DNA from 4 places in the Pseudomonas sp. GW821-FHT04C07 genome. Region 1 is predicted to be linked to each of the others. Evidence: predicted binding sites of a transcription regulator. Region 1 holds the regulator's gene; each other region holds the start of a gene.
What was found. Region 1 encodes FliA, which starts transcription of late flagellar genes. Its sites were predicted from a motif close to CTAAAGTTTNNNNNNNNNNNGCCGNTAA; they were not measured.

Region 1 (2,201 bases):
GCATGCATCCCGTACAGGTGATTGCGGTGACCGGCGGCAAAGGTGGCGTCGGGAAGACTAACGTGTCAGTGAACTTGTCCCTGGCTCTAGCTGAGCTCGGCCGGCGCGTCATGCTGCTGGATGCCGATCTGGGGCTGGCGAACGTCGACGTTCTGTTGGGACTGACACCCAAACGCACTCTGGCCGATGTGGTCGAGGGGCGTTGTGAGTTGCGCGATGTACTGCTTCAGGGGCCAGGCGGCATTCGCATCGTCCCGGCAGCATCCGGTACGCAGAGCATGGTGCATCTGAGCCCGGCCCAACATGCCGGCCTGATCCAGGCCTTTAGCGATATCGGCGACAACCTCGACGTGCTGGTGATCGACACCGCCGCCGGTATTGGTGATTCGGTTGTCAGTTTTGTTCGCGCGGCCCAGGAAGTGCTGCTGGTGGTCTGCGACGAGCCGACCTCGATCACCGATGCCTATGCCCTGATCAAATTGCTCAATCGTGACCATGGCATGAACCGCTTCCGTGTGCTCGCCAACATGGCGCAGAGCCCGCAGGAAGGTCGCAATCTGTTCGCCAAGTTGACCAAGGTCACGGATCGCTTCCTGGACGTGGCCTTGCAGTACGTCGGTGCGGTTCCCTACGACGAGTGTGTGCGCAAGGCTGTGCAAAAGCAGCGTGCGGTCTATGAGGCCTTCCCTCGTTCGAAGTGCGCCCTGGCGTTCAAAGCCATTGCTCAGAAAGTCGATACCTGGCCGCTGCCTGCCAATCCACGCGGGCATCTGGAATTCTTCGTCGAGCGGCTGGTGCATCAAACGGCAGGGCCGGTGCTATGAGCGCCAGCGGGTACAACCTCTACAAGGCGTCGGCACGTGACAGCCAGTACGAGCTGATCGAGCGCTATGCGCCACTGGTCAAGCGTATTGCCTACCACTTGCTGGCACGCCTGCCAGCCAGTGTTCAGGTCGAGGATCTGATCCAGGCCGGGATGATCGGCTTGCTGGAAGTGTCGACCAAATACGACGCCAGCAAGGGCGCGAGTTTCGAGACTTATGCGGGGATCCGCATTCGTGGCGCGATGCTCGATGAAGTGCGTAAAGGTGACTGGGCTCCACGTTCGGTACACCGCAATACCCGGATGGTCAGTGACGCAATCCGCTCAATTGAAGCTAAAACCGGACGTGACGCTAAAGATCACGAGGTTGCGGCCGAACTCCAATTGAGTCTCGATGATTATTACGGGATTTTGAACGACACCTTGGGTAGTCGGTTGTTCAGCTTCGACGATCTGTTGCAGGACGGCGAGCATGAAGGGCTGCACGAGGATGGCGCGAGTGCTCATCTCGAGCCGTCGCGTGATCTGGAAGATGAACGCTTCCAGGCTGCGTTGGCGGACGCGATTGCCAATTTGCCGGAGCGTGAGCGACTGGTGTTGGCGCTGTACTACGACGAAGAGCTGAACCTCAAGGAAATCGGTGAGGTCCTGGGAGTCAGCGAATCGCGGGTCAGCCAGTTACACAGCCAGTGCGCGGCCCGTTTACGGGGGCGTTTGGGGGAGTGGCGAGCGCGCTGACAGGCAGTGTGGGGACACTGCGAACGAGGCTGGTATGGCGTAGCCGCACCGGTCACGGCCCGTTGTGCTCCATGCAACCGTTGAGTGTTACGCCGAATTGATTGAATGGCGCGTTCAGGTGCTGGGCGCGTTTTAAGACTGCTTGGAGGTCGAATTGGACAAGAACATGAAAATCCTCATCGTTGATGACTTCTCAACGATGCGGCGGATCATAAAAAACCTGTTGCGTGACCTTGGGTTCACCAACACGGTCGAGGCGGATGATGGTACTACCGCGATTCCGGTCCTCAACAGCGGGAGCATCGACTTTCTGGTAACGGACTGGAACATGCCCGGCATGACCGGTATCGACTTGCTGCGCCACGTGCGTGCCGATGAAAAGCTCAAGCACCTGCCGGTGTTGATGGTGACGGCCGAAGCCAAGCGCGAGCAAATCATCGAAGCCGCTCAGGCCGGCGTGAACGGCTATGTGGTCAAACCATTCACGGCTCAGGCGCTGAAAGAGAAGATCGAAAAAATCTTCGAACGCATCGGTTGATATGCGGAGCCAGTCCGCCACGGGGGAGCTATGGAGCATAACGAATCTTCACTGGGCGATTTTGAATCGACCCTGAAAAAACATGCCAGCGAACTGGTCGAA
Region 2 (2,201 bases), on a different contig from region 1:
GCAGCGTTGAGGGACAGCAGGTTGGTCTGGTCGGCGACCTTGACGATGGTCACCACCACCTGATTGATGTTGCCGGCCTTCTCATTGAGGATCGCCAGTTTGGCGTTGACCAGATCGGCCGCCCCCATCACCGAGCGCATGGTGTCTTCCATGCGGGCCAGGCCTTGCTGACCAGAACCAGCCAGCACCGAAGCCTGGTCGGCGGCGGTAGAAACTTCGGTCATGGTGCGCACCAGATCGCGCGATGTCGCAGCGATTTCTCGCGAAGTGGCGCCGATTTCCGTGGTGGTGGCAGCGGTCTCTGTCGCAGTAGCCTGCTGCTGCTTGGAGGTGGCGGCAATTTCCGTAACCGAGGTAGTGACCTGCACCGAAGAGCGCTGGGCCTGGGAAACCAGAGAAGTAAGCTCGGTCATCATGTCGTTGAAGCCGGTTTCTACGGCACCGAATTCGTCCTTGCGCTCCAGATTCAAGCGCCTGCTCAAGTCCCCCGTACGCATGATGTCGAGGATCTGCACGATCCGGTTCATCGGCGCCATGATTGCGCGCATCAGCAGCAGACCGCACAGACCGGCAGCGATTACCGCGATCAGTAAAGAGACGCCCATACTGATTTTTGCTGCGGTTACCGCGGAACCGATAGCCCCGGTGGCATTACCCGCCTGATCACGATTGCGGTCAATCATGCCGTTCAAATGCTTGCGGCCAGCGATCCACGCAGGCGTCAGTTCATTCTCCAGCGCGAGGCGAGCCTGTTCGTATTCTTTGCGCTGATAGAGATCGATGACGTTCTTCAGTGTCTGATCGAACGCTTGATGACGCACTTCAAACTCGTCGAAAGAGGCACGATCGTCCGAGTCGAAGACGGTTCTGCGATAGTTATCCATCTCCGCCTTCAAGCGCTCTTCGAAGCTCTTGTACAACGCCTGGTCAGCAGCGCTGATGTCCCGATGTCCGGAGAGGCCAACGATCTGCTGGGTCAGGACGTAGCTGTCGACCCAGGCGCTGCGAATCATCGAACTGTAATACACCCCAGGAACAGCGTCCGTTCGGACCGTTTCCTCGCTGGTCTCGATCTTCAGCAGACTGGAGAACGAGACCATGACCATCAGCAACATGATGGCGATAATTACCGCAAAGCTCGCCAAAATGCGTTGGCGCAACGTCCAGTTCTTCACAGTCAATCCTCGGGGGGGCATTCAAATGGAGGGGAGTATAGCCGAGGGCGGCTCATCATTTAGCAGTGGGTTGCGCACCACGTCTCACCCAGGGTGAAGAAAGTCAGCATCTGCTCTGGATGGCTACTGTGGGGCAGAAAGTGACGATCCTTTCGATTCCCCCGCTTTCTCTGATCACAGCGAAACCTGGCGCACCTGTTTCTCCAGTTCGGCTTTCAAGCCTGGCTCAAGCTTGAGCTGGCGCGCCAGTTCATCCAGATAGGACTTCTCCATGAAGTTCTCTTCATCCACCAGCATCACGCTGGCGATGTACATCTCGGCGGCCATTTCCGGGGTGCTGGCGGCGCGGGCGACATCGGCCGGGTCCAGGGGTTTGTTGAGTTCGGCGTGCAGCCAGCGTTGCAGGTCCTGATCGTTGTCCAGCCTGGTGAATTCGCCCTCGATCAGCGCTCGCTCGCGTTCATCGACATGGCCGTCGGCCTTGGCGGCAGCGACCAGCGCCTTGAGGATCGCCTGGCTGTGCAATTCAACTTGCGCTGCCGGCAAGCGGTCGACGGTTTGCGGCTCAGCCTGTGGTGCGCCAGCCTGCTGTGCCTGCCAATTGCCGTATGCCTTGTAGGCCAAAACGCCCAACGCGGCGAGACCGCCGTAGGTCAGTGCCTTGCCGCCAAACTTGCGGGCTTTTTTGTTTCCCAGCAACAGCCCCATCGCGCCCGCCGCCAGCGCGCCGCCACCAACGCCTGAGAGCAAACTGCCAAGCCCGCCCGAACTGCCGCCGAGCAAGCTGCCCAGTGCGCCGTTATCCGATACCGATTTGTTCTGAGTGCCGCCGGCCTTGTTTTGCAATATGTCCTGACCGGACTTGAGCAACTGATCGAGCAATCTGCGTGTATTCATTTGCCACCTCCAAAACCGGGGGTTAACCAGATCATTGAGGCCCACAGCGTAGATCGAAGCGCCCTCCTCCACGTGGCGAGAATGCTTCCAGATGTTGCTTGGCCCTGACCGAAGCCCCGGTCCTGAACC
Region 3 (2,201 bases), on a different contig from region 1:
ACCAGGTCTTCGGCCGACGGCGGTGCTGCCGGGAGCAGGGCGCGATGAATGCGGCGTGTGTTCCAGGGCCAGAGCAACGCTTGGGCCGGGTGCCAGAGGTCGGGCATTGTATGGTTGCGTGCACTCTGTGCGGCTTGCTGGTGCAGTTGCTGCTGAAGTTCGTCCATCGGTACTTGCAGATAAAGGCCGGTCAAGTACTGCCAGCGCATATTGTGCGGACTGTCCCAGGCATGCTGAGCCGACAGCGCCAGGCCGTTGGCCAGCAGCACGGTGTTGGCCGGCTGATTCAGCCAGCGGCGCAAGGCAGGGTCGGCGTCCAGTCGCTGTTGCTGACGCAAAGGGTGATCGCTGTCACGGGCGATGTGCAGAACCTTGACCAATTCCCGCTGCTCGTTGATCAACAAGCGATAGCCCTGCGCAACCCAGACCGGCAAGCGCCAGACTTCGACAAGCGCCAGGCACAATTCCAGCAGGCGCACACCGAACAATTGCTGTTCGACCTTGCGCGCTGACTCGCCCTTGTGAATCACCCTCAGCTCCCACTCTTCCAGCAATTGCGGATGCGTCAGCGTCAATGGCCAGAGCGGCGAAAGGAACAGCAAGCTGCCCCAATGGATGTCTTGCCACAGACGCGCCAGGCGGCTGGCGAACAGGCCGTTGGCCTGTTGTGTGGCGTGCTGGCTGATCAGTTGCAATTGCCGCAAGGCGATCGGGATTGCTTCCTGGGGCAAGGCTGGCAGGCGCGCGAGCAATTGTTCGGTGCGCTTCAAACCGAGACGATTGATCGCGATCTCAAGGTTTTCGGCCGGTTCGGTCATGTTTCCGTGGGTGTGGCGGTTGGCTTCGCGAATTACGCTGAGGGCCAGTGCGGGACTTTCTTGCATGAGCTCGGCGATATCGCGCATCGAACTGCGGTTATCGGCGATGGCTTTGCACACCCGGTCATGACTGGTTTGCGGCACCGGCAAAGACACGGCGTCGAGGAGCTTTATCCAGCCTTCGAGGGTCTTGGGTTTTGCAGTTGGGACTGTCGTTTCATTAATCATGGCTGGGCGCGATCATCATTCACAATTAACACGCCCAGAAGGGGGCAAACTGGCTTTTCGCCTTATCGGGCTATAGTCTGGCGCAGTTTTGCCGATAAGTAGAAGAAGAGTTTTATTAACTTCCGAATATGACCTTGAACCCGACTCAATAAGTACTCTCCTACTATGGCTAAAATCATCGGCATCATTGTCGTATTCGCGAGCGTGCTCGGCGGATACGTGCTCTCCCACGGCAAAATTGCCGCCCTGATTCAGCCTTTCGAGGTCGTGATCATTGGTGGTGCAGCCTTCGGTGCGTTCCTCCAGGCCAACCCCGGTTACATGACGCTGCACGTCCTCAAGAAAGCCCTGAGGATGTTCAGTTCGCGTTTCACTCACACCTTCTATCTGGAGGTGCTGGGCCTGATCTACGAGATCCTCAACAAGAGCCGTCGCGAAGGCATGATGGCGATTGAAAGCGACATCGAAGATGCAGCCGCCAGCCCGATCTTCGCCAAGTACCCGGCCGTGCTCAAAGATCAACGCATGACCGCGTACATCTGTGATTACTTGCGCATCATGTCCTCCGGCAACATGGCCCCCCATGAGCTTGAAGGCTTGTTCGACATGGAATTGTTCAGTCTGAAAGAAGATCTGGAGCATCCTTCTCACGCGGTCAACGGTATCGCCGATGCCATGCCCGGTTTCGGTATCGTCGCGGCGGTATTGGGTATCGTGGTGACCATGGCCTCTCTCGGCGAAGGTGACCAGAAAGCTATCGGCATGCACGTCGGTGCGGCGCTGGTCGGTACCTTCTTCGGTATTCTCGCGGCCTACGGCTTCTTCGGCCCGCTGGCTCATTCGCTGGCCCACGACGCCAAGGAAGAACTGAACGTCTACGAGGCCATCAAGGCTTCACTGGTGGCTTCGGCCTCCGGCATGCCGCCGTCGCTGGCAGTGGAGTTCGGGCGCAAGGTTCTGTACCCGGCGCACCGTCCTAGCTTCGCAGAGCTGGAACAAGCGGTTCGCGGTCGCTAAGTCATGGAAAATAATCAACCGATTATCATCAAGCGCGTCAAGCGCTACGCCGGCGGACATCACGGAGGCGCCTGGAAAATCGCCTTCGCTGACTTCGCGACGGCGATGATGGCGTTCTTCCTGGTGTTGTGGCTGTTG
Region 4 (2,201 bases), on a different contig from region 1:
GTCGTGGAAACCTTCGACGCGAAACGCTTCGCCATTGAGCAGAAAGCGTTCGCCATCGCGAGGAATCATCTCGTCCAGGGCGATCATGGTGCTGTCTCGATCGACTTCGACCAGATAGCTCTGAAAGCGCTGGGTGCGCTCATGAAAAGTGATGATCAGTGGATCATGGCTCTCTTGCAGCAACCGCAGATTGGCGGCAATTTCCAAAGGGGTAGTGAGCGCCTTTGGTGGCTGCGGAGCATCTTCTGCGTTTAAGGCATTGAACACGGTTCATCAATCTCCAGACAAATACGACACACGCAAGAGCCGGCATTTTGCCAGCATGTTTCGCGTCTTGATAGAGCGCTCATCTCTGAATTCAAGCCTGACTAAGTGGGCGGGGCTTCGCAAGCTTGGAGGTTGATCCGCGGGCATCATAAAGGGCAGGAGGTTCGCCACCGGTGAGGATCTTCAACTGATTGGCGGTGGTGGCTTGCTGGATCTGGATCGAACGACCGTTGAGTTCGTTGGCTGCCTGGCAGTTGGCCAGAAGCTGATTGAGTTCGTCGCTCTGAGACAGCAGTTGATCGCCAATGGACGATTGCTCTGCAAGTCGTTCCAGGCCGCTTCGACTGGCCGGCAGGTTCAGGCTGATGAGGATCTGGCTGCGTAAACGCCCATGCTGTTCAAGCAAAATGATCAGCGCCTGTTTCTGCGCGAGAATATCTTCGAGCAGTGGCATGTCGCGACCGTGCAAAGCGAGGGCCTCGGTTTGCAGCAACTCCAGCAACTGTTGAGCTGGAGCAAAATCGTCAGTGATCAGTTGCAGTAAATTTGTGTCGTGCATGGCTGGCCTTGGGTTTTAAGCGTCCAAAAGCCTGGCGCAGGCCTTTGGCTAGCGCTGGGCTTCGAAGTTGAGCAGTTTGCTGGCTACACGGTTGCTGTCGACTTTATAGCTGCCATCGGCAATCGCTTGCTTCAACTCGGCCACGCGGGCTTTGTCGACAGCAGGTTGATCGCGCAGCGTGTCAGTGACCTTCTGCAACTGTTGAGCCTCATTACTGAGGTGAACCGACTCCCCGCTTTGGCTGGTACTGGCCTGTTCGGCCGGGGTAATCACCGGCGCGGATTTGCCGGCGTCGCCGGTTTCCTTGCTGCCGCTGGTACGCGTACTGCCTGTGGGTGAGGGGGAGCTGTTTAAACGGCTGAAATCGATGACCATGATAGAAAACCTCTGGGTATTTGGACGCTTGCCATGTTTTCGGCCATACCCGGTAAAACTTTAGGCTCAATTTTCGATGAGCCGGCGCGAGTCGGCACCTGCCTTGCTTGAGGCACAGTTTAGGGAACGCCTGAGTGCAGCGCCAGTTCCCTACATGGCGACGTCCACCTGGCCCGGCGCGGTCACGCGCGCTTTGATTACCCGTTGAGAGTTCAGATTCTTGACCCTGATCTGTTCGCTCAGACCGCCGTTGGACAACGCTTCGCCGGGCATTCGCACATTGAGCGTACCGCTGCGAACGGATATCACCACTTGATCGCCTTTGCGAACGACCTCCGCCTGTTCCATGTGGACAAGGGTAATGACCTGATCGCTGACCATTGGTCGGACGAGTTTCTGACCGATGGCCTGATCGACCGACGTCAGATAACCCTGATTGATCAGGCTGATGTCGCGCTCGCGCAGGATGACGTCCTCAGGTTCGATGATGCCGGCGCGTTTAAGTGGGCGAGTGGTGGTAACGACCTCTCGAAACAGGCGCACTTGAGCGGGAACGAAGACGGTCCAGGGCGAGGCGCCATCGCAACGCACCTTTACGATTACGTGGCCCAAAGGCTGAGCCGGACTTTCCAGCGTCGCTGTCAATTCCTTGTCGCATAGCGGCATGCGCAAGCGAGGGTCGAGTTGATTGACCTGAATTTCGTAGCGTCCTTCGGTGTGGCTGGTTGCCAGATAATCTTCTACGGTGAATTCAAGAAAGCCTTGAGTGACGCCGATAAGCAGATCAGGCAAGGTAACCGGGTCAGCAACGGCAGGGCTGCCAGCGGTGAAAAAGCACAACGCTGACAACGCGCAAAGCAATTTGCGATACGTTGATGTCAGGTGTCGGAAAAATGTCGTTTTTGCGTTCATAGCAGTTAAAAAGCAAGCCCCGTGCCGTTTAGTGATGAATGTGCATCGGATCTTAAGCGTTGGTGTAGGAGTCTGGGCATGGCTGGTG

Region 2: AC07UI_RS11000 (methyl-accepting chemotaxis protein) is a predicted target of FliA. The motif match lies at 1,211-1,238, and genes of this name have one in related genera.
Region 3: motA (flagellar motor stator protein MotA) is a predicted target of FliA. The motif match lies at 1,117-1,144, and genes of this name have one in related genera.
Region 4: flgM (flagellar biosynthesis anti-sigma factor FlgM) is a predicted target of FliA. The motif match lies at 1,238-1,265, and genes of this name have one in related genera.

Annotation. Positions count from the first base shown of each region.
Region 1 covers NZ_JBWKTM010000011.1:142,845-145,045, reverse strand. Annotated here, with positions in the region: gene fleN (flagellar synthesis regulator FleN) at 1-824, shown strand, start outside; gene fliA (RNA polymerase sigma factor FliA) at 821-1,561, shown strand; gene AC07UI_RS20445 (chemotaxis response regulator CheY) at 1,728-2,099, shown strand; gene AC07UI_RS20440 (protein phosphatase CheZ) at 2,130-2,201, shown strand, end outside.
Region 2 covers NZ_JBWKTM010000005.1:54,625-56,825, reverse strand. Annotated here, with positions in the region: gene AC07UI_RS11000 (methyl-accepting chemotaxis protein) at 1-1,175, opposite strand, end outside; gene AC07UI_RS10995 (tellurite resistance TerB family protein) at 1,350-2,072, opposite strand.
Region 3 covers NZ_JBWKTM010000008.1:67,680-69,880, forward strand. Annotated here, with positions in the region: gene AC07UI_RS16090 (HDOD domain-containing protein) at 1-1,046, opposite strand, end outside; gene motA (flagellar motor stator protein MotA) at 1,212-2,063, shown strand; gene motB (flagellar motor protein MotB) at 2,067-2,201, shown strand, end outside.
Region 4 covers NZ_JBWKTM010000009.1:24,527-26,727, forward strand. Annotated here, with positions in the region: gene AC07UI_RS17330 (flagellar brake protein) at 1-267, opposite strand, end outside; gene AC07UI_RS17335 (flagella synthesis protein FlgN) at 359-826, opposite strand; gene flgM (flagellar biosynthesis anti-sigma factor FlgM) at 875-1,201, opposite strand; gene flgA (flagellar basal body P-ring formation chaperone FlgA) at 1,352-2,113, opposite strand; gene AC07UI_RS17350 (chemotaxis protein CheV) at 2,192-2,201, shown strand, end outside.